Regions from separate parts of the Paenibacillus sp. J53TS2 genome, predicted to be linked through region 2. Evidence: riboswitches for the same ligand, from Rfam matches in the RefSeq annotation. Region 2 holds a riboswitch; each other region holds the start of a gene.
The links. Region 2 has a riboswitch for cyclic di-AMP ahead of KJS42_RS21770 (resuscitation-promoting factor). Riboswitches for the same ligand answer to the same signal wherever they lie in the genome.
Positions count from the first base shown of each region.

Region 1: it holds a riboswitch for cyclic di-AMP, as region 2 does, so the genes downstream of both, KJS42_RS04570 (KamA family radical SAM protein) here and KJS42_RS21770 (resuscitation-promoting factor) in region 2, are expected to answer to the same signal.
Region 3: it holds a riboswitch for cyclic di-AMP, as region 2 does, so the genes downstream of both, KJS42_RS22615 (C40 family peptidase) here and KJS42_RS21770 (resuscitation-promoting factor) in region 2, are expected to answer to the same signal.
Region 4: it holds a riboswitch for cyclic di-AMP, as region 2 does, so the genes downstream of both, KJS42_RS14995 (hypothetical protein) here and KJS42_RS21770 (resuscitation-promoting factor) in region 2, are expected to answer to the same signal.

Region 1 covers NZ_BOSK01000001.1:955,108-962,299, forward strand. The annotation lists gene KJS42_RS04565 (methyl-accepting chemotaxis protein) at 105-1,796, shown strand; gene KJS42_RS04570 (KamA family radical SAM protein) at 1,870-3,021, opposite strand; cyclic di-AMP (ydaO/yuaA leader) riboswitch at 3,189-3,331, opposite strand; gene KJS42_RS04575 (cobyric acid synthase) at 3,355-4,932, opposite strand; gene cobS (adenosylcobinamide-GDP ribazoletransferase) at 5,192-6,046, opposite strand; gene cobU (bifunctional adenosylcobinamide kinase/adenosylcobinamide-phosphate guanylyltransferase) at 6,043-6,636, opposite strand; gene cobT (nicotinate-nucleotide--dimethylbenzimidazole phosphoribosyltransferase) at 6,633-7,192, opposite strand, start outside.
Region 2 covers NZ_BOSK01000016.1:11,219-18,410, reverse strand. The annotation lists gene yabG (sporulation peptidase YabG) at 1-71, opposite strand, end outside; gene rsmA (16S rRNA (adenine(1518)-N(6)/adenine(1519)-N(6))-dimethyltransferase RsmA) at 96-992, opposite strand; gene rnmV (ribonuclease M5) at 998-1,543, opposite strand; gene KJS42_RS21770 (resuscitation-promoting factor) at 1,736-2,872, opposite strand; cyclic di-AMP (ydaO/yuaA leader) riboswitch at 3,310-3,521, opposite strand; gene KJS42_RS21765 (TatD family hydrolase) at 3,727-4,500, opposite strand; gene KJS42_RS21760 (HD domain-containing protein) at 4,518-5,807, opposite strand; gene KJS42_RS21755 (AbrB/MazE/SpoVT family DNA-binding domain-containing protein) at 6,124-6,378, shown strand; gene rsmI (16S rRNA (cytidine(1402)-2'-O)-methyltransferase) at 6,533-7,192, opposite strand, start outside.
Region 3 covers NZ_BOSK01000018.1:23,140-30,331, reverse strand. The annotation lists gene KJS42_RS22620 (C40 family peptidase) at 45-536, opposite strand; gene KJS42_RS22615 (C40 family peptidase) at 1,136-1,627, opposite strand; cyclic di-AMP (ydaO/yuaA leader) riboswitch at 1,632-1,768, opposite strand; gene KJS42_RS22610 (hypothetical protein) at 1,989-2,819, opposite strand; gene KJS42_RS22605 (M1 family metallopeptidase) at 2,873-4,873, opposite strand; gene KJS42_RS22600 (YwhD family protein) at 5,264-5,776, shown strand; gene KJS42_RS22595 (DNA-3-methyladenine glycosylase) at 5,897-6,607, opposite strand; gene KJS42_RS22590 (transglycosylase domain-containing protein) at 6,698-7,192, opposite strand, start outside.
Region 4 covers NZ_BOSK01000006.1:175,540-182,731, forward strand. The annotation lists gene KJS42_RS14975 (DUF4269 domain-containing protein) at 1-197, shown strand, start outside; gene KJS42_RS14980 (cupin domain-containing protein) at 194-529, shown strand; gene KJS42_RS14985 (nucleotidyltransferase domain-containing protein) at 581-1,366, shown strand; gene KJS42_RS14990 (MBL fold metallo-hydrolase) at 1,390-2,070, opposite strand; cyclic di-AMP (ydaO/yuaA leader) riboswitch at 2,329-2,508, shown strand; cyclic di-AMP (ydaO/yuaA leader) riboswitch at 2,617-2,792, shown strand; gene KJS42_RS14995 (hypothetical protein) at 2,910-3,311, shown strand; gene kdpF (K(+)-transporting ATPase subunit F) at 3,437-3,514, shown strand; gene kdpA (potassium-transporting ATPase subunit KdpA) at 3,546-5,216, shown strand; gene kdpB (potassium-transporting ATPase subunit KdpB) at 5,245-7,192, shown strand, end outside.

The DNA of each region.
Region 1 (7,192 bases), on a different contig from region 2:
ATAAAATGATTCTTATGAACCATTGGTTAAAAAAAAGAGAAACCCCAGGTTCGGTCACATGCATCGATAAAATCCATTATTTAAGGGGAACGGAGAGGATTTTCGTGTTCAAGGTCATTAATCGCTCCATTAGCCGCAGACTTATGAGTACCTATGCGGTGATCATTGTCGTATCATCTCTTTTGTTTAGCGTCAGCTTTTATAACATTTCAATGGGGATCATTAATCAAAATGTGCTGCCGCAGTTCGACAAGGTGCTGCAGACCAGTACACAGGATATCTTCAAGCGGCTAGATACGACCCAAGCCCTGCAATTACTTAGTGGGAAAGATAATTCACGTTTTACGGTGGAGACGTATTTGACGAAAAGTGCCAAGGACTTCAATTTGAGCACTGCTTATCTGCTCCAGATTCAAGAGGATGGCGCTGCCGTTTTGGCCGCGAACGAAAATTCCGGCATGAAACCGGGTGACAAGTTGGATCTCCAACCGGCCATGTCCGAGGCATCTAAAGGCGGGGTACAAATCAGCGAGTTATATTCCGACCAATTCGGCTCGCACAAAACAGCCTTTATCGCGATCCCCGGCAGCAAAGCGATGTTGGCCGTAGGCCTTGACGCCACCTTCATCGATCAGAAGAAGGACCAGATTTTATACATATGTATCGGTATCACCCTGCTCGTCATTATCGCGGGAATGGCGGCGGCATACTTTGTCAGCGCGCGAATCACAAAACCGATCAAGAAACTGGTGGCGATTACGGAAAAAATGGCCGGCGGCGATTTCCGCCAAACGGTCGAGGTGAAGGGAAATGACGAAGTTGCCCAACTAGCCGGCAGTTTCCGGACAATGACCAATCAGCTTAAGGACATGTTCGCCGCTGTCATGGAAACGTCTCACGCGGTCGTAGGCGGCTCGGAAGACTTGTCCCGATCGGTTATAACGTTTGAGGATTTGATCTCGCGTTCGGGTGCGGCCACTCGGGAAATCGAGACTGGCAGCATCACGATTGCCTCCGCCGCAGCTGAAAACGCCCGGGCGATGGAAGAAATTTCGCAAGGCGTGCAGCATATCGCCGCTTCGTCCGGCGAAGTCACCGAACGGATCGGACAAGCTGCCGATGAAGCTGGCACCGGCAATACGTTGGCGCAGACGGCCGTGATGCAAATGCAGAACGTGGAAGATGCAGCCAATCGGACGCTCGAGCATATTCGCACGTTAAACGATCGCTCCGAATCGATTTCGAACGTTGTAGGAACGATTACCGAAATCACGAAGCAAATCAATATTTTGGCCCTCAACGCAGCGATCGAAGCCGCACGGGCCGGCGAGCACGGGAAAGGATTTGCTGTCGTAGCGGAGGAAGTTCGTAAGCTGGCCGAGCAATCCCGCCTGGCGATGGAGGAAATCGGGGAGAATCTGCTCAGCATTCGAGAAGAATCGGAAAATTCCGTCAGCGCGATGCAGCGCGCTAGCGAGGAAATCGTCTCCGGGACCGAGCGCGTGAAGCAAGCCGGACAAGCCTTCGAACAATTGACGGAACTCATTCAGAACGTCAACTTGACGATCCAATCCGTTTCGGCATCCACGCAGGAGGTGTCCGCCGGAACCGAGGAAGTGACCGCTTCCGTTGAAGAGTCGGCGAATATTACCGCTAAATCGTTGGCCAATATGGAGCAAATCGCCGAATATTCGCAGCAGCAGCTCAGTGAAATGGAAAGCCACGCCCGAACAGTTCGTTCGCTGCATGAACAGGCGTTGTCGCTGCAAGAATCGATTGCGAAATTCCGGATTTAACCGGAGTTTAGAGAAAAAAACGTACCCTTACCGCCTCCCTTTTACGGAGCCGGCGGTCAGGGTACGTTTTGTTTTACCCGGTAACGGACATTTCGTTGAAGGAGACGGCTTCGTCTTGCCTCCGCTCCGGTTTCCTCCAGTAGGCTTCGTTGCCCGGCAGGTCATCGAACCAAGCAGCCTCGTCCGGACAAGGCAAAATCATGAACTTGCCGTAATCATTGTCTCGCGACTGATGATATTTGAGATAAGCCTGGCCGTCTTCGATTGCGAGGATTTCGATTTTTCCCGAAGAGTGACTCATCGACAAGCGCACGCGCTTGCCCAGGCCCGAAGTGCGGGCCTTCGCTTCCTCAACCAGCTGGTACGCCCTTTTCAGCGGAATGACAAAATCGGCATTTCCGGCAACTGGCCGGTTGATGAAGAAATAATAGGGTGTGACGCCTGCCCAGGACAACCGATCCAGCAATTCGCCAAGCACGGCCGCATCGTCGTTAATGCCTTTGAGGATCGGCGTTTGATTGACCACTATAGCCCCGGCGTCGTGCAACGCCTGAAAGCCTCGTTTGGCCTCAGGGGTCATTTCGCGCGGATGATTGATATGCGCCATGACATAAATACGTTGGTCTACGGTGGAGAATTCCCTGATCAGATCCAGCAGCTCCGGATCTTCATAAATGCGCATGGGATTAAAAACGGGGATTTTCGAGCCGAGGCGGATGATTTTCACATGTTCAATGGCTCGCAGCTGTTCGAGTATAGTACGCAGCTTCCTCGTAGCCAGGATCAGGCTGTCACCGCCGGTCAATAAGACGTTGTTGATCTCGGGATGCTGAGCGATGTACTCGATGCCGGGCGTCACATCCGACATCGCCTCCTTCACATCGTTGCGGAACAAGCGTTTGCGGAAGCAATAGCGGCAGTAGGAGCCGCAAACCTCGGAGACGATCAACAGAGCGGTCGTCCGGTATTTGTGCTGACAGCCGGGAACCGCATAGTTCGTCGCCTCGTCGGAAGCGTCCCAACGCCCGTATTCCTTAAGCTCTCCCGTATTCGGGATCACCAGCTTGCGGATTGGGTCTTCCGGATCGTTCCAGTCGATCAGATTCAAATAGTAATCATTTACCCGAAAGACGAATTTGTCTGTAATCGGTTTCAATTCCTGACGCTCCTGTTCGGACAATTCGCTCACCTTGGCGATGTCGGTGATGTACTTCGGATTTGCCATAATCATCTCCTCCTTAAATGGGATCGATGCGTAAAGAAGTAGCGGTAGCGGGAAACCTTGCAGTGAATGCGAGTACTCCGCCGAATGCTCGGGTCATATCCCTTGAGAAGCACAAAAAGACCCCGCTCAAATAAACAGGGTCATTAGTTGATGACTGAACATATTTAAGATGACCCATCCACTGCAAACGAGGTTAGCTGACGGGCTCGGGAAAGATGGTTCCCTACGTTAAAACTAGCAACGATTCGCCCCAAAAAATGGTTCCCCCGCTTTTCGACTTTACTCATCGAAAATTAAGCGTACTATCATGCTACCTTAGAATCGCCTGATTTGTCAAAGCTTACCTTCTTCCGCGCTCGGCCGAATTCCGGAAATTTCGTAGACCAGGTCCATCCGCAAATGGCTGCGGACTACATCAGCCAGCCGGTTGAAGGCTTCCTCCTTCCGCGAGAAGGACGCAAAAGTGGTGCCCAAAGGTTCCAGTCCTTTGCTTGTACGAAGCCCATCCAGCCAGGCGCGCCGCCAGGTATCATTGTGGAACAAACCGTGTAGATACGTTCCGAACACTCTCCCGTCGGCTCGGACTGCGCCTTCCGGATGCGGGACGTCCTCCGCTCCCCCCTGCCTTGGCTCCATCCCTTCGGCTTGTAACATAAACAAAGGACTGATGTCCCGAAGGAATTGGGTCTCGCCAGCATGGATCTCATAGCCTTCTATCGGCAATCGACGATCCGAAAGATGCAGCGGAACTGGCAGGTTGTCTATCGTTTGGCCATAAACGCGAACGGTCCTTTTGCCCGGAATGAAGGTTGTTGTTAAAGGTAGCAAACCAATTCCTATCGCCGTTCTCACTTGTCCGGATTCTACCGCGTCTGGATCATGCAATTGCTCTCCCAGCATTTGATACCCACCACAAATGCCGACAAGCTGGGCTTGGGTATTCCCTTCGATCAAACTGCAAATTGCTCCCTCCAGCCCTTGCTCCCGCAGGAATGTTAAATCCCCGATCGTATCCTTGGTTCCCGGTAAAATCACGGCATCCGGATGTCCAAGTTCCGAAGGTTTACTCACGTAACGCAGTGACACATCCGGTTCAGCAGCCAAAGGTGCGAATTCGGTAAAATTAGAAATTCGCGGGTAACGAATGACCGCGATATCCAGCACCTTACCGGCAGCCTTCTCTGAGCGGGGGACATAAGTATCCAGAACAACGGAATCCTCTGCTTCAATATCCAGATCTGGCAGGAATGGGAGCACGCCTAACACAGGAATCCCGGTCCGCTGCTCCAGCCAATCCAGCCCGGGCTGCAGCAGGGACAAGTCGCCGCGGAACTTGTTGATCATGAACCCTTTGACTCGAGCTCGTTCGTGCGGCTCCAGCAGCTCCAACGTGCCGACGAGAAAGGCAAATACGCCGCCACGGTCGATATCGCCGACCAAAATGACCGGAGCATCCGCCCACTCAGCCAAATTCATATTGACGATATCCCGCTGCTTCAGGTTGATTTCCGCCGGGCTGCCAGCCCCCTCCATGACGACGATGCCGTGCTTCTCGCGCAGCCTTCCAAGCGCTTCCACCACCAGCGATTTGGCATGGGGCAGGAACTCCTCGCGATAGTCCGATGCGCTGAGATGCCGGTAAGGACGCCCGTGAACGACGATTTGCGAATGCATCTCACCCGTTGGCTTGATTAACACCGGATTCATGTCCGTGGTGGCGTCGATCCCGCAAGCCTCCGCCTGGATTCCTTGCGCCCGACCGATTTCGAATCCGTCTGGTGTAACATAGGAGTTCAGAGCCATATTCTGCGACTTAAACGGAGCTGGATGAAGCCCGTCCTGCGCGAAAATACGGCATAATGCCGTCACGATGACGCTTTTACCCACGTCCGATGCCGTGCCTTGGATCATCAGCAACGCGCTGGCCGGAGCCGGGGCATCAGAATCTGCGCCAGTAACTTCAAACTCGTCAAGCCTTTTGTTCACTTTAGCCTCCACTCCTTTCCGAATCGTGAGATTTGTTCCTCTGCAGGCTGCTTTGCCCGATTATCCCTTTCATTAAGGGTGGGGGCCCTTGTATTGTTATCGTTATTAGCACCCTGAGCCTAAGGGATAATGGTGCAAAACCTCGGTTGGGACACGGACTTGCTATGACATTAACATCTAGGCCTTACCGCAAAATCAACACGGCGAGCAGAAGCAGGACAGCCTCCAGCCCTTCACCAAGCGCACCGTATGTATCCCCAGTCAAACCGCCCAGTTTGGCACTGATCCGACGGGCCGCCCAGGTGCCCGCTGCCCAGGCAATCAAAGGCGCCGCAACGATATATAATAGCGAGCGAAGCAATGCGGTTTCGTCAGCTCCGCTCAGCGACAGGAGCAGGGTTAGCAGCAGCACCATGACCGTAAGCGTAACCGCCATCATAGTGCCTCCCCAGGCATCCCGCTCACCAAAGCCGTGAAACTGCGCGGCTAATCCCTCACCTTGCCGAGCCTTCGGCCATCGAAACATCGCACGGCTCATAAACCAGCGGCTCCATAAAGGGGCCATCAGCAACGCGAGCCCCGTTGTCAGCCTATCTCCTTGGAGGAGGGGTGCCAACAACGAGGCCTTAAATAAGAGCAAGAGAACACACGCCAACACGCCCATTGCGCCAACCCGGCTGTCTTTCATAATCTCTAGCATCTTCTCGCGTGGCCGGTAGCTCAGCAATCCGTCAGCCGTATCCATCCAACCGTCCAGATGCAGCCCTCCGGTTAACCAGACCCAAAGGATTAAGGCGAGTATGGCTGCCGGAAGCGGCGGAAGCAGCCAGGCGGCGAGCCAGCCCCCTACCCAGACGGCGACGCCGATCGCCGCTCCCACAAGCGGATAATAAGTGGTGCTGCGTCGCAACAGGTCCGGCGTAAATTCCAGTTCGGCCCGAACCGGGAAGCGGGACAGGAATTGGAATGCGGCCAGCAACGGTTGCAGGACGCCGGACTTGGCACTCCGGGGATTAATATCGCGTTTCGATTCGGTCATAAGCGATACTCCCGGCTTTTCAATTCGATGGGGATTCCGGCAGTGACCAGAAAGACCTGATCCGAAATTGACGCTATTGTCCGGTTCAGCAGCCCTGCCCAATCCCGGTATTGCCGACCTAACGGATACTCGGGTACGATGCCGCTGCCCACCTCGTTGGTCACCATCACCAGCGTACCGGGGAAAGCTTCGATTGCGGCGATCAGCTGCTCGATTTCTCGCGCCAGCACGCTGTCGGAGGTATCCTGACCATCGCCTGCGCCCAGGAGCACGTTCGACAGCCACAGGGTCAGACAGTCGACCAGCACGATCGGGCTAGCGACCTCCGATGCCGATTTCTCTCCTGTTATAACGGGCTGCTCACTCAGCTCGTACAGCAGATTGGCCAGACCAAGCGGCGCTTCATGTGTTGTCCAGGCAAACCCGCTTTGCTCCCGCTGGAGACGGTGCAGGTTGATCCGGGCTTTCATCTCATCGTCAAACGCTTGCGCCGTCGCAACATACCCGGCCGATTTTGCCTGTTTCATCACCCAGCGTTCGGCGAACGTGCTTTTGCCGCTGCGGGCGCCGCCGGTCACCAGGATCTTCATCGTGCGATCTCCCCGTTATCCCCGCCATGCCCGCCATCTGCGACGCCTGCGCTCTCAAACGTCGCCATCTCGGCCACGATGCGGCAAGCCGCGTCGATGAGATGCAGCGCCAGCACGCCGCCCGTGCCTTCACCCAGCCGCATGTCCAACTCCAGCATCGGGTTCAGCCCGAGCTCCTGCAGGAGCGCGCGGTGTCCCTGCTCGTGAGAGACGTGCGAAGCGATCAGAAACCCAGCTGACTCCGGCTTCATGCGCACCGCGAGCAACGCAGCGACGGTCGAAATAAATCCGTCGATCACAACCGGGCAGCGCCGGGCGGCGGCCCCCAGGATAACGCCGGTTAATCCAGCGATTTCAAGTCCGCCCACCTTAGCCAGCACATCCAGCGGATCGTCCGCATTGGGGCGATTTGCTTCCAGCGCCCGCTCCACGACGGCGATCTTATGCCGCAGTCGTTCATCGTTGACTCCGGTCCCGCGTCCAACGCTTTGCTGCGGCACAACTCCAGTCAGACTGCTCATGATCGCAGCGCTAGCTGTGGTGTTGCCGATGCCCA
Region 2 (7,192 bases):
ACGTCTCCACCGTATGATTTGCGGACGACCAAGTCTCCCAAATTCGTCAAGTCAATCACCTCTATCCCCATCGTATGGGCGACAAGAGGGAATGGTTACACGCGGAGTTCCTTCAACCCGGCGTCCAGTAGCGTATCGCTCAGCTTCGCAAACTCATCCAGGCTTAACGTCTCGGCCCGCCGGGAAGACTGGATACCGGCTTCCTCCAGAAGGTTCTCCAGTCGCTCGCGCCCCTCTTTGGGGAAGAAGCGGCTCTTGAGATTGTTGGATATCGTCTTCCGTCTCTGGGCAAAAGAGGCCTGCACCACCTCGAAGAAAAACGCCTCATCCTTAACGGCCACAGCCGGCGTCTTCCGTACGGTCAAGCGGATCACCGCGGACTCCACATTCGGCTGCGGAATAAATACGCTGTGCGGCACCGTGCAGATCAGCTCCGGTACGCTATAGTACTGAACGGCGATGCTAAGGCTGCCGTAATCCTTGCCGCCAGGAGCAGCAGCCATACGCTCAGCCACTTCCTTCTGGATCATCACGACAATATGCTCTAGAGGCAGCTTCTCCTCAAGGAGCTTCATCAGAATCGGCGTCGTCACGTAATACGGCAGATTAGCCACTACACTGACGCCGTTCACCCCGCCGAATTCGGCAGCGAACAGCGCTTGAAGATCCAGCTTCAGCACGTCCCCATGGATCACGTTCACGTGCGAATAGGGCTCCAGCACCTCTTCCAGGATCGGAAGCAGACGTTGATCGATCTCCACCGCCGTTACCTTACCTGCTTCCTGAGCCAGTTTTTCCGTTAACGCGCCGATACCCGGTCCGATTTCCAGCGCGCCCTTGGTATCGTCCAGGCCGGCTGCCGCGACGATCTTCCCGAGAATGTTCTGGTCGATCAGAAAATTCTGTCCCAGGCTTTTTTTAAACGAAAAACCGTGCCGTTGAATGATCTCCTTCGTTCGGCGCGGCGTGGATACCTCTTCCCTTATGCTCATGCTCCTTAAACTCCTTTGCTCTCCAACTCGGCCAGCGCGGCCGCAAACTCCTCGCGGGTGATACGGAACACCGATAACCGCTTGTACAATTGCTTCCCGTTGCAATACCCGATGCCTAGCAGCTCACCTAGCGCTTTCCGTCGCGCGGCAGCCTGCGGGTGAACGATTAACCCCGCACTCATCAAGTCCTCCCAGTCGATCGCGGCCTCTACTCCCGGCGCTTCGCTGCGGACTCGGGACAGCGCCGTGCGGATCGCCTCCGGCGAGGCGTTCTCCACGCCGATGTCGCCCCGCTTCGTGGCCTCTGCCTCGGGAAGGAACGCATGCTTGCAGCCCGGAACCCGTGCCGCCACGATTTTGCGAATCCGCTCCCCGGCATGGTCCGGATCAGTAAAAATAATTACCCCTCGGCGCTCCTGAGCCAAAGCGATCTTCTTGAGCGTCACTTCCCCGATGGCCGAACCGCCGGTCTCAATCGTATCCGCCTCCACGGCTCGCTTGATGGCCACGGTGTCATCACGGCCCTCCACCACGATAACCTCTTTGATCATGGTATCTATTCTTCCCTTCGTGCTCTAGCTTATCTTTTTTGTTATTAATGATGTTCAAAAAGTCGACTTTTTGAACTTCCTTGCAAGAATAACAAAAAGAAGAGGATAACATCCTCTTCTAATCCACTGTCTTATTCATCATCCTAATACTATCTCATTCCCTCTGCATTGTAAAACAAAGAGAGTCGAGAGTTAATTCAATTCCGGCTTCGTCGGGCCGATGACGTAAACGGTACGCCCCTTCTTCCGGCCGAAGTTCTTCGCATCCTTCAGGGTATCGTAATAAACATCCATCTTGTTCCCATCAATAGCCCCGCCGGTATCCTCCGCCTTACGGAAGCCGATCCCCTCGATGTATACCCACCAACCGAGTGGAACGACGTCCTTATCAACCGCGATTGTTCTGCCTTCGGTCACGCGGGTACCGGAGGCCGTGCGGGTGCCAATCCCGTCTTCTTCCGCCGAATAGGCGGTCAACGTGACGTTTTTAAGTATCTTTTTATATTCAAAAGAGACGCCGCCTTTGGTCGTCAACCCGCTAATGTTCACCGCATTTGCGGTACGGTTAATGCTGGCCGACAGAACGGCGGTTGGCTTCTTCGTGCCGACGGCAACAACCTTCGGCTGGGCCTTTTTAGTGACCTCTTTGCCGAGCCATCGCTTTGTCACGAACTTTCCGTCCTCGTAAGTTTTCTCAATGTTGTGAATGACCAATCCGGCATTGCCTTGCTGAACGACCTTCGTCGTGCCTTTCAGCAGATTGGCGTCCGACGTTTTGACCACGCTAAAAGGCACGGTCTCCTTCGTCTGCACCGTTTGCTTACTCACCCGAACAATCTTGACGTCCAGGTTCGCAGTAACTTTACTGTCCAGTGTCGGTGAGACCTTGTCATCTTGGTCCAATGTGACGCCGATCTCGGACAATACGCCTTCTACTTTGCTTTGTGTTGTGAAGTGAACCTTTTTCATGCCGTCCACGCTCACGTTTACCGGCTTTGCGCGTACGATGACAATGCGGTCACCGTTCTTAAGCGAGCTGTCCAGCGGAAGCGATACGGAATCCTTCGCGCTGAGTTGAATCGATTGCTCCTCCAGCAGATGGGCTACGCTGGATTTATTCGTCTCCACCGATTGGACGCTGCCGTCCACAATCAGGGACACTTCTTTATGTGCCTGGCCAAACAGCCAGATTAGGATGATGATGAATACCGCGATGGTCAGAACGCCGACGAGCGCAATCTGACGTAAATTCTCATGCTTCCATCGCATTGCGTAAGACATGCTGGATGAGCGTGATTCATGGGTCTCCTCTTTGCGGAAAATGCCCATTTCTTCCGTCCTCCTTCATAGTCCCGCCGTCTAGGTCGATGCATGATAACGATTGACGTGACTACAGTTACTTTTTACAAAACGACTATGGTTGTCAAAAAAGTCATCTTTTGATCACGAAGTAAATCAAGAAGTTGATTCGACATCGAATCTTGAATTCACCCGGGCCTTCCGTTGCTCACGTACCCCTATGTACGCTCCGCTACTCAGTCCCTAGTTTCATCCAACCTTCTCGGTGCTGAAAACCTGACTTTTTGACTCTTATTGAAATACCAAGCCATTTTGCATCCTGATCCAGTCTTCTTGCGTACGTCACCTCCTGTTTACCAACAGTATGATGACCCTATTACTTTTATTCAAAACAAAAGAAGCCCAAAGAAAGAGTTAGAGGAACTCCTTCGTGGCTTCCTGAATGTCTTGGTGTAATAGCTGCACGAGTGACCTCTCTTATACGCTTACGAGGTTAGCTGTCGGGTTCGGGCGAAAGAGAGCCGCCCTTTCTCAGTTCATTCGCTCATGGCGCAATGACCTCGAATTCACCCCATAGACCCTGGAAAGAAATCAAATACCGACGCGAGAGGCTTGCCGCCAACCGCTGCCTGTATCGGTTCCCCCGTTCTCCGTGAAGGAGATTCAGCGAGACTGGTTCATGGAACCAAGTATCGTTCAATTTGTCCATCCAGAACGCACTAAATCGATACTGAAAAAATTCTATCCTGTTTCGATGCATGTTGTAAAGGACGAATCAACCACGTTTTTTTAAAAAAATGGTTAAAAAAATGTAATGATCTCGGTTTTAACGGTTAAAAAGCATTAATCTTCCCGAAATCCTCTTTTTTTCATCCGATTTACTCTTAAATCCTCGAGATTCCAAATCGTTCCATTGCATTTCGGGTCGTAATTTCGGCGATTTCCTCAAAAGTAACCCCTTTGAGCTCGGCAGCCATTTCCGCAACCAGGCGGACATGCGCAGACTCATTTCTCTTCCCACGATATGGGTGTGGTGTTAAATAAGGGGAATCCGTTTCGATTAATAAACGATCCATTGGCGTCTTGGTCAGCACTTCTTTGGGCTGTTTTGCATTTTTAAACGTAATCGGTCCGCCAAACGACAAATGAAATCCCAAATCCAGACACATTTTGGCAATTTCCCAACTACCAGAGAACGAGTGCATGACACCCCCAACCTCGTTTGCTTTCTCCTCGCGGAGAATGCGGACCACATCCTCATGGGCATCGCGATTATGGATGGAAATCGGCATCCCCAGACTGCGAGCTAGTCCAATTTGCTTGCGGAATACGTCATGCTGCACTTCTTTTGGGGACGTGTCCCAGTAATAGTCCAGCCCGATTTCACCGATCGCTACGACTTTGTCATGTTTACATAATTCAGCGATCCAGTCCAAATCCCCTTCTTGCATCGTAATGGCATCCTGCGGATGCCAGCCAACAGCCGCATAAATGAAGTCATACGACTCCGCCAATTTCATGGTCGACGGGATGGTTTCCCGGTTAAATCCGATGTTTATCATCCTCGTGACCCCTTGCTCCACGGCGCGTGCAATCACTTCCTCGCGATCCTCGTCAAATTGGGGAGCATCCAAATGCGTATGCGTATCAAATAACATCTCGAATCGTCATCCTCCTAATTCCGTTGCTCGAATATGCGGGCTACCTTCTGGGGCAACCGATCCATTACAGCACACAATTTATTATCCGGATAGTACAAATGCGTTTTGCCTCGATGTAATCCGCTAATCGACCGAACGATATCCGACACTTCAGAAATTTCCCGTACCCGTTCCTGACGGTCCAAGAGCAAGATTTGCTTCTGACGGAACCCCTCATCCGGACGGAACACATCATACGGCAGATCGGTCGGAAAATCAATTTCCATGTCATATTCGGGATGCAGTCCGACGCGCGTAAAGGACTCCCGAATCTCCTCCAGCATTTCCAGCTCCGGTGTGTCCAATTCTACATATTTATACAATTTGCGATTCAAAAACCGGGAGCACAAATCGCGTAATAACTCATCTGACTCCCTCGTCCACTGCATGAACGCCGTTTGCATCAAAGCTTCGTCCAACTGCAAATAGTCAGCGACCCCGATGTTACCTTCAAATAGATCCGGAAGCGGATGCGGCAGGAAACCAAAGGAATACCCGTTCTGGTACAATTCCTTAGCTCGGCGCAAAATTTGCCGGAGAATAATCTCCGAGCTCCGCGTTACCGGGTGAAAATAAATCTGCCAATACATCTGATACCTGGACATCAAATAGTCTTCCACCGCGTGCATGCCTGATTCCTTTACGACCACCCGCCCCTGAAAAGGTCGAAGCATCCGCAGAATCCGGTCCATATCAATCGTACCGTAGTTCACACCGGTAAAATACGCATCCCTCAGCAAATAATCCATTCGATCCGCATCGAGGGGGCTCGAGACTAAATTGACCACAATCGGATTCTCGTAATCCTTGCGGATCACGGCAGCCACTTTCTCCGGAAAATCCGGGGCAACCTCGCGCAAAATGGCACTAACTTCCGTATCGCCCAGCAAAATTTTACATGTCCAATCTTCGTGATGCATCTGGAATGCTTCTTCTATAGAATGGGAGAACGGCCCGTGTCCCAAATCGTGAAGCAACGCCGCGCACAATGCCACCAATTTATCTCCTTGAGGCCAATCGGCGTACCCGCTCCGTTCAAACTGCGAAATGATTCGGCGGGTAATCTCATAAACACCAAGCGAATGCGAGAATCGGCTGTGCTCGGCGCCATGAAACGTCAAATAAGACGTGCCTAGCTGACGGATCCGACGAAGGCGTTGAAACTCCGGCGTATTTATGAGCGACCAGATCACTTCGTCCTGTACATGAATATAATTATGTACGGGATCTTTGAACACTTTCTCTTCGCTAAGCCGACGATGCATGGGTCAACACTCCTTTTTCTTCATAAATGCGAGACCAAAAGCGGAATTCTGACTGATGACGACGGGTTATGTCGAATAATGTCGATGTTTGTCAAATTAACGATTTCCAAAATGTCGAATCATAAAGTATTAGTAACTTGCTAGACTTCATAACGGTTCTCGGAGTTATGTATCCCTGTAATTTAGAAATAATATTGAACTATACCATAAATAGGTTGACTAATCTGGCAATGGTTGGTATTATAAAAATCATAAAAGATAGAATCATGTCGAATAATGACAATTCCAATTTATAGTGAGAGGGGCAATCATCAATATGATGAAATCCACAGGTATCGTAAGAAAAGTAGACGAATTGGGTCGTGTCGTAATCCCGATCGAATTGCGCCGCACTCTGGGGATCGGTGAAAAAGACGCGCTCGAAATTTATGTAGACGGTGAACGGATCATGCTCAAGAAATATGAGCCAGCTTGCATCTTCTGCGGTAATGCTGAGAACGTGACCTACTTCAAAGGCAAAATTGTTTGTCACGAATGCATTACTGAGCTTCCTACCCCTGTGACAAATTAAGAATTATAGTATATAATAGATTTACTGAAACTGTTAATTCTAACCTTTTTCATATCTCCTTGGCGCCTTCCTAGGCTTGAACCCAGCCTAGCGAAGGCCCCTTTTTTTTCGGCATTTTGGTTAATAATGTCTATTTTCGGAGAGATGTGGAGATCTAGATCAGTTGATTATAAATATCTCGCTTCGCCACGCCCCGATCTGCGGCCGTTTTCTTCATCGCATCCTTTCGCGTCATCCCTCCTTCCGTTTCGTAATGCCGGACATGCTCCTCCACCGTAAGCGGTTGCCACCAGGCGTCACGTTTCTCCTTCACCTGGTCGGGATGTGCCCCCTCGACGACAAGGCAATATTCGCCTAGCGGCGGATATTCCTGCAGCCAAACCAGGCAATCCTGAATCGTCCCCCGTGCCATTTCCTCATAACGCTTGGTCAGTTCTCTCGCTAAGACGATTCGACGATTCCCCCAAACCTCGAGCAGGGACTCCATCGTTTTGATCAGCCGATGCGGCGACTCGTACATCAGCATCGTCCCTTCCTGATCTTCCAACGACTTCAGTAACAGATCTCGCTCCTTGTGGTCTCTAGGCAAAAAGCCGAGAAACGTAAATCGTTCGGTCGGCAGACCGGAAACGATGAGTGCCGATAAAGCCGCATTGGCTCCCGGCACCGGTACGACGGAAATTCCCGCCGCCAACGCAAGCTTCACCAGATCGCTTCCGGGATCGGAAATGGCCGGCAAACCGGCGTCGCTCACAAGCGCCAAATTTTTTCCTTCTATTATAAAGCGTATCAGTTCTGGGCCACTAGCAACCTT
Region 3 (7,192 bases), on a different contig from region 2:
GCGGCTTGCGGCGAGAGACAATGAACTTGACGAATCCCGGGTGATCAGGATTCCGTAGCGTAAACAGAATAACCGTATTTACTGAGAACACGCTTCGCGCCAACGTAGCGGTTCTGGTAGTAGCTGTTGCTTAACTTGTCGATGCGGATGCCTTTGGATGAGGACGCGTGGGCGAATTCCCCTTCGCCAACGTAAACACCGACATGCGATACCTTGCCGGTCCCCGTGGTTTTGAAGAAAACGAGGTCACCTGCTTGGAGTTCTTTCTTCGATACCGGCGTCCCTTGCTTATATTGGGCGGCCGACACGCGCGCGAGCTTGATGCCCATTTGGCTGAACACATACCGGGTAAAACCGGAGCAATCGAATCCCGTTGTCGTGGTGCCCCCAAATTTATAAGGCGTCCCGTATACGGAATCTACGATACTGGCTAGCGGCGTTGTTTCCGTGGCTTCCGCGTCGGCAAAGGCGCTCCCTGCCCCCAAGGTGAACAGAAGGGCCAAACTCGTTACCGCTGCTGTCAAAGTCTTTCTCAAGATGTCATACTCCTTCCAAGGCCTACGAGGTTAGCTTATGGATTCGGTTGAAGGTTCCCTATGATCTCACTATAGAGGTAGGTTAAATAGTTATCTTCAGATCACGAAGCAGCTCAAGATGAGGATTCGGCATCGAATCTTGATTTCAGCCGGGCCTTCCGCTGCTCACGTAGCTTTCAGCTACGCTGCGCTGCTCAGCCCCTAGCTTCATCCAACCTTCTCGGTGCTCCAAACCTGACTATTTAACCTTGATTGGAAAGGCAGTTCAAAAAGGCTTCTTTCCATCACGAAGCAGATCAATTCACCCTTTGGTGGGTCCCCCGTTTCCCGGGTGCCTGGGAATTCGGCATTTTATTGTAGGTTGCACCCAAGATGCTGCACAAGAACAGTTACAAGAATCATTACAAAGTTGTTACTATTTACGTTTTTCATTTTACCAAAGGCGTCCAGAGTTGACAAGTTTGTAGGGAAAAAGGCTTCTTTTGGCCTGTTTTGACGAAGGATTTCGTGGGTAATGGTTCCTAAGGAGCGGAGCGAGGGGAAAGAAAAAACCCGCAGAGACGTTGTTATCAACATCCCCACGGGCTTCGTGGTTTTACTTATTGAACATCATCGTGCTCAGCAACTTCACCGGTCACATCTTCATACTTGTCGTTGCTCATGATCCGTTTGGCTCCAACGTAACGCTCGACGTAATACTTATCGCTTAATTTGCTGATGACTACGCCCTTGGAGGAGGAAGCATGAGCAAATTTGCCGTCGCCGACGTAGATGCCGACATGAGAAATGCCTTTACCGGAAGTATTGAAGAAGACCAGATCGCCGGCGATCAATTCGCTTTTCTCAACGGCGGTTCCCATTTTGTATTGGGATCCGGATTGGTGAGGCAGCTTGATGCCGATTTTAGAGAAGACGTACATGGTAAATCCGGAACAGTCGAAACCGGCTGTGGTGGTTCCGCCGGAAACGTAGTCGCTTCCAAGCGCGCCGTCGATTACGGTGTCCAGTTTGGAATCGGCGAAAACGCTACCAGTTCCAATGGTGAAAAGCAATGCAAAACTTACTGCTGCTACAGTCAAACGCTTTTTCAAGAAGTTATGCTCCTTCCAATGCCTACGAGGTTAGCTTAAGGATTCGGTTGAAGGTTCCCTATGATCCCTCTAAAGCGAGATCAATTCACCCAAAGTGGTTCCCCCGTTTCCCTGGCGAAGGGAATTCGGCTTTGATTTCACACCTGAATTTACATATTCGACATCTGGCGTCATTCTCCTGCCAAAGATGACAAAAATAATTACAAAACTGTTACTGAAATTGCGTTGCTGTTATTGTAACAAAACCAGGCATCTTTTGGCAATGGTTAATTCACAAGATTAAGAGGCGAAATAGGACTCAAGGCCTCCGCCAATTGGCGAAGGCCTTGATTTTTCTGGGGGTTGGGGGAGTAAAAAAATTTTAACTTTTTTGTGTTTTTGACTGCCAAAGATGAAATTGAGAGGCCATCTTCCAAACTTTGAATGTGCTGCGAAAAAGAGGATACGTCTGCTGCAGAATGAGGGCAAGCATACCGGTCCAAAACCAAGAAGCTGTCCCGAACAGGAAAAAGAGAATTAGTCCGAAAGACCCGAGAATGGCAGAGATCGAGACGGCTTGCAGGAGGCTCCGAAAGCACATCAGCAGGGAGTTCCAGACGCCAGCTTTGAACAAATAGCCGAATTGGGCAAACAGCAGGCATTGTCGGATGAGCCAGCCATAGATAAACCAGCCTAGAATTAAGCCGAGCCCGACCAGCCAGGTTGTGGTGGGTGTTTCAACCCCCGCCAGTCCTGGCCAAAGGGATATTAGCTTCGGCACAATCCAGAAGGCCGGTAGCAACGTTAACATAAGCTCCAGCGCATAAAACAGGATTACCGGCTTGCCGAATTCTTTCATTCCCCGGAAGAGTGGGAAGCCCGGGCTCCGACTTTCGGACGGGGTGAATCCGTAGAAAATCCCGGCCTGAATCAGAGGAGTTAAAATCATGCGCAGCACCGCCATCCCCGCCAACAGCCAGCAATACAGCCGGACATCCGGATTGCTCCATAAATTGATCTGCCCCTCCAACAGGAACAGAATTCGCGACAGCGCGGTGGGCGGCGGGTCAGGGTATCTTTGCAACAGTGCCGTCACCGCCGTATCGACCAATCGGTAGAGGAACAATCCCCATAACAGTTGATACAGGAACAAGATGATGACTGAGGGAAATTGGCTTTTTAGGGCGGTCCACCCCAAACGAACGAAACTCATTTCTTTCCCTCCTTTAGAGGTGAATTAACAAAACTTTACTCATCGAGCCGGCCTTACCACAGAAACGTTCCGAGAATCGCCTCAAGCAGCTTGGTGACGCTCATGTTGGAGCGGGATAGCGTGGAATTCGGAACTTCCGCTTTTAAGTAGTTGTTGATATGCAAGTTCTCCACCGTTAAGGTGTAATCCGGATCGATTTGGACCCAGGCCAACGGCGCTTTATATTGCAGCTTGATCTCGATGCGGGCGTCTTCTCCGTTCCATTGCTTGCGAGTGGTGTGTCCGTCTGTGAAAGTGAACAGCAGTGGGACCTTCGGATGCGTCGCCCCTTTGCGGGAGAAGATCACACTCGATTCGTACAGGCGGTTCTCCCCCTGGACGACCGGAGTGACTTGAATTCGGTCTACCGCAAAATCAGCCATTTTTCCGTCATAGACGTATTGTTGAAAATAAGACTTCCAGCTCCGGCTGGTCACTTGCTCAACGACCCGCTGGAAGTCAGCCGTTGTCGGGTGCTTGAACCGGTATTTATGACTATAGGTGCTCAGAATCCGCTTCATGGTCTTACTGCCGACTTGCCGCTCGATATCAAGCAGGATCAGCTTGCCGCGATAATACGCGTTTTTGGCGTAACCGTCACCGGAGCCGTACTTCCAGGCGTTTTGAGTCAGCGAAGCCGGGGAGGTAATCAAGGCGGATTGGATCGGAAGATTCGGGGCGATCCCGAATTCCTGTTCCATCAGCTTATCCTCCGCATAGGATGCAAAGGCCTCGTCTAGCCAGGCTTCCTCGAACTCATTGTTGGCGATCATCCCGTAGAAAAACTGGTGAGCGATTTCATGGATGACCGTCCGCTCCAGCTCGTCGTAGCTGGGAGAATCACTGGCAGCTCCGAACGCCGTCACCAGGGTCGGATATTCCATGCCGCCTGCACCGTTGCCGTTGGCCGGCGGTACGACGACCGTCAGCGTGGAGTAAGGGTAGCGGCCATACCATTTGCTGTAGTTGGCCAGCGCCACCTTGGCGGCATAGAAGTAACGTTCTTTCAGGTCCTTGTGGGTGGGATCAAGATATAGCTTAATCCGCACGCCCGGAACCTCCGCGGATGAGAACGGCTCTTCCGCATAGATGAAATTCGGTGAAGCCGACCAGGCGAAATCGTGAACGTCGTCGGCGTAGAACTGTACGGTCTTCCGCCCGTCCTTTAACACCGCTTTTTTGGTCTGAAAGCCGGTTGCCGCCACGTTGTACGTTTCAGGGACGTTGATTCTTACGCTAAAAATCCCGAAATCGGAGTAAAATTCCGAATTTCCGTGATACTGGTGGAGGTTCCAGCCTTCCGACGTCCGCCCCCGGGTACCCACCGGCTCGTACACGCTGATCTTTGGAAACCATTGTCCCGCCATGACAAAATCGTCAGCCACACCCATTCGGGCGAATATTTTGGGCAGCTTTACGGTAAACTTCATCCGCAGCGTCAGGCTTTCGCCGCCTTGGACCGACACAGGTAAGCGCACCTTGGCCAAGGTTTTGTCCTTCGAGTTGCCATCGTCGGGCTGGACGTATTGAATCCGATGAAGCAGGGAGATGCCGTCGGTCGTCCGCAGCTCGGTGATCTCCATGGATCCCCAACCGTCCTTGGGCATAATGTCGCTCCGGAGCTTCCCGCCCGATTCCTTCATAAAGGTCGTATCTTCGGAAGAAAACGCATTAGGGTACAGATGCAAATACACTTCGTTAATCGTTTTTTTGCCGGGATGGGTCCAGGTCAACGTCTCCGAGCCGGTCAACGTACCGTCCTTCTCGTTTAGCGTGACGTCGATGTGATATTCGGCGACCCGATTGCTGAGCACTTCGGCGGTCGGTTGTTGAATGCTTTCGACCTGTGGCGACGCAGGGGTTTGTCCGGTTTTTTGGACCGCTTTGGGCCCCGCCTTAGCCAGGACGAAGGAAGTCAGCGAATCCCCGCCTCCTCGCAGGGTCAGCCAGGCGGCTCCGAGGGTGAGGCACAAGGCAAGGATGGAAATGCTGTAGACAATAGTACGTCGGGTCATACAATGGATACCTCCCGTTGACAAGCATCTACAGCATGTATATGTTTGCAATTGGAAGATTATTAGCTAAAATTGAGAGGTAGTTCAAAAAGTCGTCTTTTGATCACGATGCGGTTTCTAGAGGCCTAATCGACATCGAATCTTGGACTCAACCGGGCCCTCCGTTGCTCACGTAGGTTTTGCCTACGCTGCGCTACTCGGTCCCTAGTTTCATCCAACTTTCTCGGTGCTGAAAAGCCAACTTTTTGAACTTTGAATTAAGGGTAGGGATTATCCTAAAGTCGCTTTGTTTCACGATGCGGTTTCTAGAGGGCTAATCGACATCGAATCTTGGACTCAACCGGGCCTTGGATGATGAGGCGGCAGGTTCGCGGGAAAATGGAGGGAATTATGGATCAGACACCGAAATCGGGTAAAAAGATTTTTGCCCTCAATATTATCAGCAATGAGGAGAAGAGCAAACATAAAGGGTTTGGAGCGGGCTCGATCGATTTGAACAGCATGTCTCCGGTTATTATCGATGGGGATGAGGTGTACATCGATGTTGGGGCGATGCACGCCAAAAGTAAGGTGGAGAAAGGCATTAAGTTCTCAACGAACCGCGAGGACGTTCCGAATGGTCGGCAGGTCTGGATCATTTGGGTGGCGGTGGACCGCGGCCCGGAAGGGCAATTTTACGGTGGGATGACGGCCTGTGAGATGTGGATCGACACGGAAGCGCGCCGCGGCTGGAAAATTCTCGCCGACCATGTGAATAAAATGGATTACGCGCTGAAGCGCAGAGTGGTCTTGGACGGGTTAGGCGACGAGCAGAAGGCTGGGCTGAAGCGGCTGCTGATCGAGACCAACGCCGAATGGTGGGACCGCTCGCCGGAAGAGTTAAAGGCGGCATTGGAAGCGTAACGGAATAGATGAAGCTCCTAATAGAAGAGCCCCTCCGATTTGATGCCGGAGGGGGCTCTTTTTTAGGTAGTGGGGTGGAAAGGTTGCACGAAATACAACGATTTGCGAACCTCAAACCTGTTAAAGGCTACGGTCGGTGGTTGCTTCCGTTTCTTGAAGCTGCCAAACTTCGGCTTGCTTGTCGATGGCCGACACATAAGGGTTGCCGCGAAAATAAAATCGCCACGGCTTCGCCGCATACTCTTCCGCATAGGCAATACCGATTCGCGGAGCCTGCACGATGACCTCCTCCGCACCCGATCCACCCGACTCCGGTCCGCCTTCCAACCAAAGCGGTCCTCCGGGCTGATCGAGCGGCAAGCCGTTCAATGTCTTGGTGATGTCCAGCGCCCGGCACAGCTTGCCGGGTCCGCCGGACAGGTCAATCGGCTTACGGGCAGCGGTGCCGCGATAGCGCCGCATTTCCGCTTCGTCCGCCGGGGATAAGGGCTCTACGGCCCGAATCAGCACGGCCTGCGGATCCCCCTCCGTGCCGGTCACGACATTCAGGCAGTTATACATGCCGTAAATCAGATAAATATAGGCTGTCCCGCCAGAGCCAAACATGATCTCCGTCCGCGCCGTCCGGCGTCCGCCATGAGCGTGACTCCCCTTATCCTCCACGCCGCCGTAGCTTTCGGTTTCCACGATACGGCAGCGGATATCGCCTTCTTCCGTGCGGCGAACGAGCGTCTGCCCAAGTAGAAGGGGGGCGGCCTCCAGGGCCGTCATTCGATAAAAAGCCGGGGGCAGCGGCGCCCCCGGTTTGATCTGTTCCAAGATAGGGTCCATAGATAAGGAGGTCTCCTTCACCATATTTCTACTCCGGTTCGCTTCCTTTATCGTAAGAACTTTTGCATAAGTTGTCCAACCCCAGCCCTTTTAGTCCATCCACCAACGCTTCAAGTCGTTCCACCAGGAATGGCTTTCCTTCTTCTCCTCCTCGGCTGGAGGCGGAAGCGGCTCGGATTCACCCTCCCCATGTGCGGTGCAGAATTCCGTTGGCTCGGTCCCTTGAACGAACACTTCCAGCTTCTTATCCGGGCAATCCTTCGTGGCCAGCAGCCCCGTTTCCGGATCAATATACACACTGACCACCCCATCGGGGATCGGAAAAATCTTCGGTGGTACCTTTTCCAGCGCCTTCTCCGTGTACTTGGCGAAGATCGGCGCAGCTTTCCGCGATTCGGTTGTGCCCAGCGTTTTGCCTTTGTCGTAGCCGACCCAAACCGCCGTCGACAGCTCCGGCGTAAAGCCGACGAGCCAGGCGTCCGTGCTGGTCGTTCCGGTCTTACCGGCGACAGGTCGTTTAATTTCGTTCGAGACGCGGTTGCCCGTGCCCCCGGTTTCAAACACGCTTTCCATCAGATGCGTCAG
Region 4 (7,192 bases), on a different contig from region 2:
ACCGATTGCTAGAGATGGGAGGGCCGGAGGCATGGGATGCCATCCGTAAGCTAAAGGCAGCGGGGCTAAAGACGGAGCCGGCCTTCGGCAGGTTTTTTCGGCTGGAGGGTGACCCATATGAAGCGCTGCTGGCTATGTATGATTGGGAGGACGCGAGACTACATCATTTTATGGAAGAAAGGAACGGAACGAAATGATCAGCAAAGAGAATGCGGAACACTATATTTGGGGTGGGAATTGCGATGGCTGGCGGCTGGTGGATCGGGAGGACTGCAGCATTATTCATGAGAAAATGCCCCCGGATAGCCAGGAAGTCCGGCATTTCCATCAAACGGCGGAGCAATTTTTCTTTGTCTTGTCCGGCTGCCTGCATATTGAAATTGCCGGGACCGAGCATGAGCTTCATTCCCATGAGGGAATCGAACTTCCGCCGAACACCCCGCATCAGGCCATGAACCGATCGGACGAAGCGGTGGAATTTCTCGTTATTTCACGCCCAAATACGCGGGGCGACCGAGTATTAGCTTAAATGAAAGGGACCGGCAATAAGTCGGTTTCAAGAGAAGGAAGGGAATAAGGAATGTACGCACATCATGCCAAGTCGATCGAGAAACTAAAGGCCAAGCTCGCCACCCGGGAGGATATTCTGGCCTTACTGGTTTCCGGTTCGATTGCCCACGGATTCGCGAAACCGTCCTCGGATGTAGACGTGATGATCGTGGTATCCGAGGAGGATTATGCCCGGCGGGTAAGCACCGGAGAGACGACGTATTGGGAAAATGAATCGACGGACTATGAGTCCGGTTACGTGGACGGGAAATATATCTCTTGCAGATTCATGAAGCAGGTGGCCGAGAAAGGGAGCGAGCCGGCCCGTTTTGCATTTGAAGGGGCGATCCTCGCTTTTTCAAACATCGCGGGAGTGGAGGAATTGCTGGCAGATATCGTTCGCTATCCGGCAGAACGTAAGCAGGAGAATATCTCCCGTTTCTTGGCCCAGTTCGAAGCGTGGAAATGGTATTCCGCCGAAGCCTTCAAGCATGACAACCTCTATCTATTGCGACATGCCGTCAATAACTTGGTTTTGTTCGGCGGAAGACTGATCTTAGCGCATAATGAAATGCTGTATCCGTACCATAAGTGGTTTCTTCATGTTCTGGAACAAGCTCCGGATCGGCCCGAAGGCTTCCTGCCGCTGATCGAACGGATGCTGCAGGAACCAACGGCCGAGCATATCGAAGCGTTTTACCAGTCGGTCCGCACGTTCGCCGATTGGGGTGAGGATGGACGAAGCTGGCCCTCGCGATTCATGGAAGACAGCGAATTAAATTGGCTGGGTGGATTTACGCCGGTAGGCGATATTTAACCGGTTGGCCGGGACTGCTATGCTTAATTCCCCGCAGCGATTTCCTTCAGCCGTTCCTTGATCGCCCCGGTACATACGCCGCCATGGTAGGTAATTACCGTTTCCACATCCAGGGCGGCCAATTTTTCGACCGATAGAAGGGCCTGGGCGTAATCCGGCGTGAACTTCGGATCGGGCGGCAACACCTTGCCGCCGCTCGAGACGAGCACGTCCCCGCTGATCAACGTTTTGCTGGAAGCATGATACAAGCTGATATGATCCGGCGTGTGCCCCGGGGTATGCAATATTTGCAGGCCGCCGCCAAACGGCAGCTCGTCGCCATCGTGAAGCGCCGTATCCACTACGACCGGTTCGGCGGTGATTCCGCTTTTAATCAGCGGAATTTCCCCTGCTAGGTAAGGAATCCCCGTTTCATGGGCCAACACTTCCAATTTCCCCGCCTTCGCCTGGACCAGCTCCGGCAAGCTACCGATATGATCCCTGTCTTGATGCGTGATGATCACATGCGTCAACTGTTCCAGGGAGAACCCTCCTTGCTCCAACCCTTTGCGAATCACGTCCAATTGACCGGGAACCCCGGTGTCAACGAGGACGAGATGATCGGTCCCCCATAACAGAACCGCATGGACCGGCATCTGGTTCCCATTCGGCAAGTTCAGGTTTAGCGGCAGCGGCATCAGGCCGGATGCGTTCGTTTGTTTCATGTAATCTCCTCCTCGTTGTTCAAGCTTAGTTTATCTGCGCAAAATCGTAGCAAAGAAAGGGGCGGAGGACAAGTCCTAGCCGGATTTCAAGTAAGGGTCTGCGGTAGAGGTAATCGTAGAGAAAGACGTTTTTTATCCCTTGAAAACGCTAAAAATGACGAAATTATAAGGTTTTTTATCTCAAATTTGCATTCGGTCCAGCTTTACAAAGAACAAGCGCAAGCGTAATATTCGACTCATGAAATGATTCTAATAAAACAATCTGTATCGCTTAATTTCCGATCAGGAAAACGGGGGACCCAATGATCGCTGCCGATGTGAGAGTCGGCGGAACGGTCCGGGGTGAATCTCCTGCGGCAAGCCTATGCCGCAGGAGTAGGGCGACTCTCACCGCCCGAATCCGACAGCTAACCTCGTCAGCGTAGGGAGAGAGGATGATGGACTTGTCATGGCGAGCCACAGGGATATCCTCTGTGGTTTTCTTATGCCTATTCATGAAAGGGAAGAAAGCGTTACATTGACAATATAGAAGAAAATTAACAATCTGTTTGCATCACACTGAATCCTTCCGATGCGAAGGAACGGGGGACCCATACGGGCGGAGCGCAGGTCGCGCTTACCGCCTATGGGGCGAATCCTGGCGATAGTTGCGTATCGCGAGGTAGGGCGTCTCTCGCGCCCGAGCCCGTCAGCTAACCTCGTAAGTGCAAACGAGAGAGGAAACCTTATGGCGCGATTCCTAAAGCATAGAATACATTCATGCTGGAAGCCCGCGAAGATTCCCTCTTCCCAGGCTTCTTTTTTGATGCCTAATTTCTGAATCAGGAGGAATACAAGAAGTGGGCACTTTTGAATACGCGCTGGTGACGCATACGAATCCATTGGCGGTAGATTTCATCAGAACGATGAAGTACCGCGAAATCCCGTTTGCACTGATGGTCAACAATGATAGAAGCCGCCAGGAGGCGATAGACCGTGGGATAGAGCACGTCATTCTAGTGGATACTACTAAACGCAAAAACAAGGTCGTACCTGATATCCCCATCGGGACGGTGTATATCTTCGAAGAATCTCTGACACTAACCTGCCGATATTTGCAATTCTGCCGTCCATGGACGTCGAAGCCGATTTATGTCATTACGCAAAAGATGCATCCTGGCGCGGTTTATAAAAAGCTTGGCGCTAATTATGTGATTTATACGAAGGGAAAAGACGTATCGTTTATTCTGCACAATGAGTAAAGGAGGATCCGATCGACGATGATGGACATTTTCATGATCGGCTTAATTATCGTTATGGTTTGCATGATGGCAGGTCTGGCAACTTGGGCTTCCAAAGCGATTTCGGAGGGTGGAGATCAGTGATGATGTGGGGACTTGGCATCTTAATCGTGGCGGTTTTTGTTTATTTGGGGTATGCGCTGCTGAACCCGGAGAAGTTTTAACATTTGCCTTTCGGAGGGATAAGACGTGACTATCTACAGTTGGATTGCCATACTCGTTACTTTGGGCCTTGCGGTAATCGTCGCCAGACCGGCCGGTCTATACTTGGCCAAAGCGTTTGACTATGAAAAGAACGGTCTGGACCGGTGGTTCGGACCTGTTGAAAGAGTAATATTCCATGCCAGCGGCATCCGTCAGGAGAATCAGTCCTGGAAGAAGTATGCTTTATCCGCGGTGCTGAGTAATTTGGCGATGATGCTGATCGTCTATCTGATTTTTCGGCTGCAAGGGTTCCTGCCGCTGAATCCGAGCGGGGTTTCAAACATGGAGCCGACGCTCGCCTTCAATACGGTGATTGCCTTCATGACCAATACGGATCTGCAGCATTACAGCGGGGAAAGCGGACTGTCTTACCTTTCGCAGATGATCGGGATCGTATTCATGATGTTCACTTCGACGGCGACCGGCGTCGCCGCGGCGATGGCATTTATTCGCGGCTTGGCCGGCAAACCGATCGGCAATTTCTTCGTGGATCTGGTTCGTGCGATCACCCGGGTTCTGCTGCCGGTATCGTTCATTTCGGCTTTAATATTCGTAGCGTTGGGCGTACCGCAAACTATGGCATCAACGGCGATCGCCCATACCCTTCAGGGGACAGAGCAACCTATCGCCCGGGGGCCGATTGCCTCGTTCTTGTCGATTAAGCAGTTCGGCAACAACGGCGGCGGATTCGTGGGCGTGAACTCGGCCCATCCGTTTGAAAATCCGGGGGGATTCAGCAATATGCTGCAAATCCTATTGATGATGCTGATCGGGACTTCCCTTCCTTTCGCTTATGGGAAAATGGTCGGGAATGCCAAACAAGGCCGGGTGTTGTTCGTATCGATGCTGATGATGTTCATCGTCATGCTTGGCGTATTGCTTTCGGCCGAAAGCGCCGGCAATCCGGCATTCAACGCCCTTGGCATCGCGCATGGCCAAGGCAGCATGGAGGGCAAGGAGGTTCGTTTTGGCCTAGCCCAGTCGGCCTTGTTCGCGACGGTCACAACCGCGACGGAGACGGGAGCGGTCAATACGATGCACGATACGCTGACGCCGATCGGCGGGCTGGTTCCGCTGGCGAACATGATGCTGAATACGGTCTTCGGCGGAGCGGGCGTCGGAATCATGAACGTGTTGATGTATGCGATGATTGCGGTGTTCTTGTCCGGTCTGATGGTTGGGCGCACGCCGGAATTTCTCGGCAAGAAGCTCGAAGGCAAAGAGATGAAGCTGATCGCCGTTAATTTGCTGGTTACCCCGTTCCTGATACTGGCACCCACCGCTCTGGCTTTGTTGGCTTACCCGGATACGATATCCAATTCCGGTTTCCACGGCTTAACGCAAGCGATGTATGAATTTACTTCGTCCGCGAACAACAACGGCTCGGGTTTCGAAGGGCTTGGCGATAATACGCCGTTCTGGAACATCGCCACGGGCGTCGTGATGTTCTTGGGCCGCTATTTCTCGATCGTCGTCTTGCTGGCGGTGGCGGGCTCCTTGGCCGCCAAGAAATCGGTACCCGTCACGAGCGGCACGTTCCGTACGGATACGGCTCTGTTCGGCGGCGTCTTTCTCATCATTGTGATCCTCGTCGGCGCGTTGACTTACTTCCCGGCTCTCGTATTGGGGCCGATCGCCGAGCATCTGACTTTACTGCCATAGGTTGAAAGAAAGAAGGAGTGGAACGGACATGCGTAACAAGAAAACGATGTTATCTCGCACGATCGTCAGTCATGCGGTCAAGGAATCGTTTATGAAGCTGGATCCAAGGCTGATGGTCCGTAACCCGATCATGTTCGTGGTCGAACTCGGATTTCTCATCACGTTGATATTGATATTTGTGCCCGATGCCTTCGGTGGCGGGGTGTCGCGCGGGTTCAATTTGACGGTATCGCTGATTTTGCTCGTGACCGTGCTGTTCGCGAATTTCGCGGAGGCTCTCGCGGAGGGGCGCGGCAAGGCACAAGCGGATTCGCTTAAACAAACGAAGAAAGAAATCACGGCCAATAAACTCGTGGGCCAGCAAGTGAAGCAAGTTCCTTCGACCGAGCTGCGCAAAGGAGATCTCGTCATCGTTTCCCAAAGCGAAATGATTCCGGGGGACGGCGAAGTGGTGGAGGGACTGGCTTCTGTCGACGAGTCGGCCATCACCGGCGAATCGGCGCCGGTGATCAAGGAGGCCGGCGGAGACTTCAGTTCCGTAACCGGCGGCACGAAGGTGATCAGCGACCAAATCAAGGTGAGGATCTCCAGTGACCCCGGCGAGTCCTTCCTCGACCGGATGATCTCGTTGGTCGAAGGGGCGAAACGCCAAAAGACGCCGAACGAAATCGCATTGAATACCGTTTTGATTAGCTTGACCTTGATCTTCTTGATCGTGGTGGTCACGCTGCCGTTCTTTGGGAATTACCTGGGTATCCGGATCGAAGTCCCCATATTGATCGCCTTGCTGGTTTGCTTGATACCAACGACCATCGGCGGCTTGCTGTCGGCCATCGGGATTGCGGGAATGGATCGCGTAACGCAATTCAACGTCCTGGCGATGTCCGGGAAAGCCGTCGAAGCGGCCGGGGACATCAATACGATTATATTGGATAAAACCGGGACGATCACGTACGGGAACCGGATGGCCAGCGAATTTGTGCCGGTTGGCGGGGCAGGCCTGGCGGATGTCTCCGCCTGGGCGGCGATCAGTTCCGTCAAGGATGATACGCCGGAGGGGCGTTCGGTGTTGGAGTTGATGAGAAAACAAGGCTTGGGTTATGACGCTGCCCTTGCGGACGGCGGGGAATTCATTGATTTCAAAGCGGAAACCCGGATGAGCGGCATCGATTTGAGGGACGGCCGGAAGGTACGGAAAGGGGCGGTGGATGCCGTCAAGAAATGGGTCATCGCCCAAGGCGGGCAAATCCCCGACGATCTAGATCTAAACAGCGATGCGATTGCGACGGCGGGGGGCACTCCATTAGCGGTAGCGGTCGATCACTTCGTCTACGGTCTGATTTATTTGAAGGATACCGTGAAACCCGGGATGCGGGAGCGGTTCGAACAGATGCGGGAGATGGGGATTAAAACGATCATGTGCACGGGCGATAACCCGCTTACGGCAGCGACGATCGCGCGGGAGGCCGGCGTGGACGGCTATATCGCGGAGAGCAAGCCGGAGGATAAGATCGCTGTCATCCGTAAGGAGCAAGCCGAAGGAAAGCTTGTGGCGATGACGGGCGACGGGACGAACGATGCCCCGGCGCTGGCCCAAGCGGATGTCGGAATCGCCATGAACAGCGGCACCGTAGCCGCGAAGGAAGCAGCCAATATGGTCGATCTGGACTCCGACCCGTCGAAGATCATCGAGGTCGTGTCGATCGGCAAACAGCTGCTGATGACCCGCGGCGCCTTAACCACGTTCAGCATCGCCAATGACGTTGCCAAGTATTTTGCGATTATCCCGGCCATGTTTATGCTGGCGATCCCCGAGATGGGGGTTCTCAATGTCATGCGGCTGGGTTCTCCCGATTCGGCGATCATTTCGGCGTTGATTTTTAATGCGATCATTATTCCGCTGTTGATCCCGCTCGCCATGAAAGGGATTGCTTACAAGCCGATGAGTTCCTCCAAGCTGCTGGCGCGCAATCTGT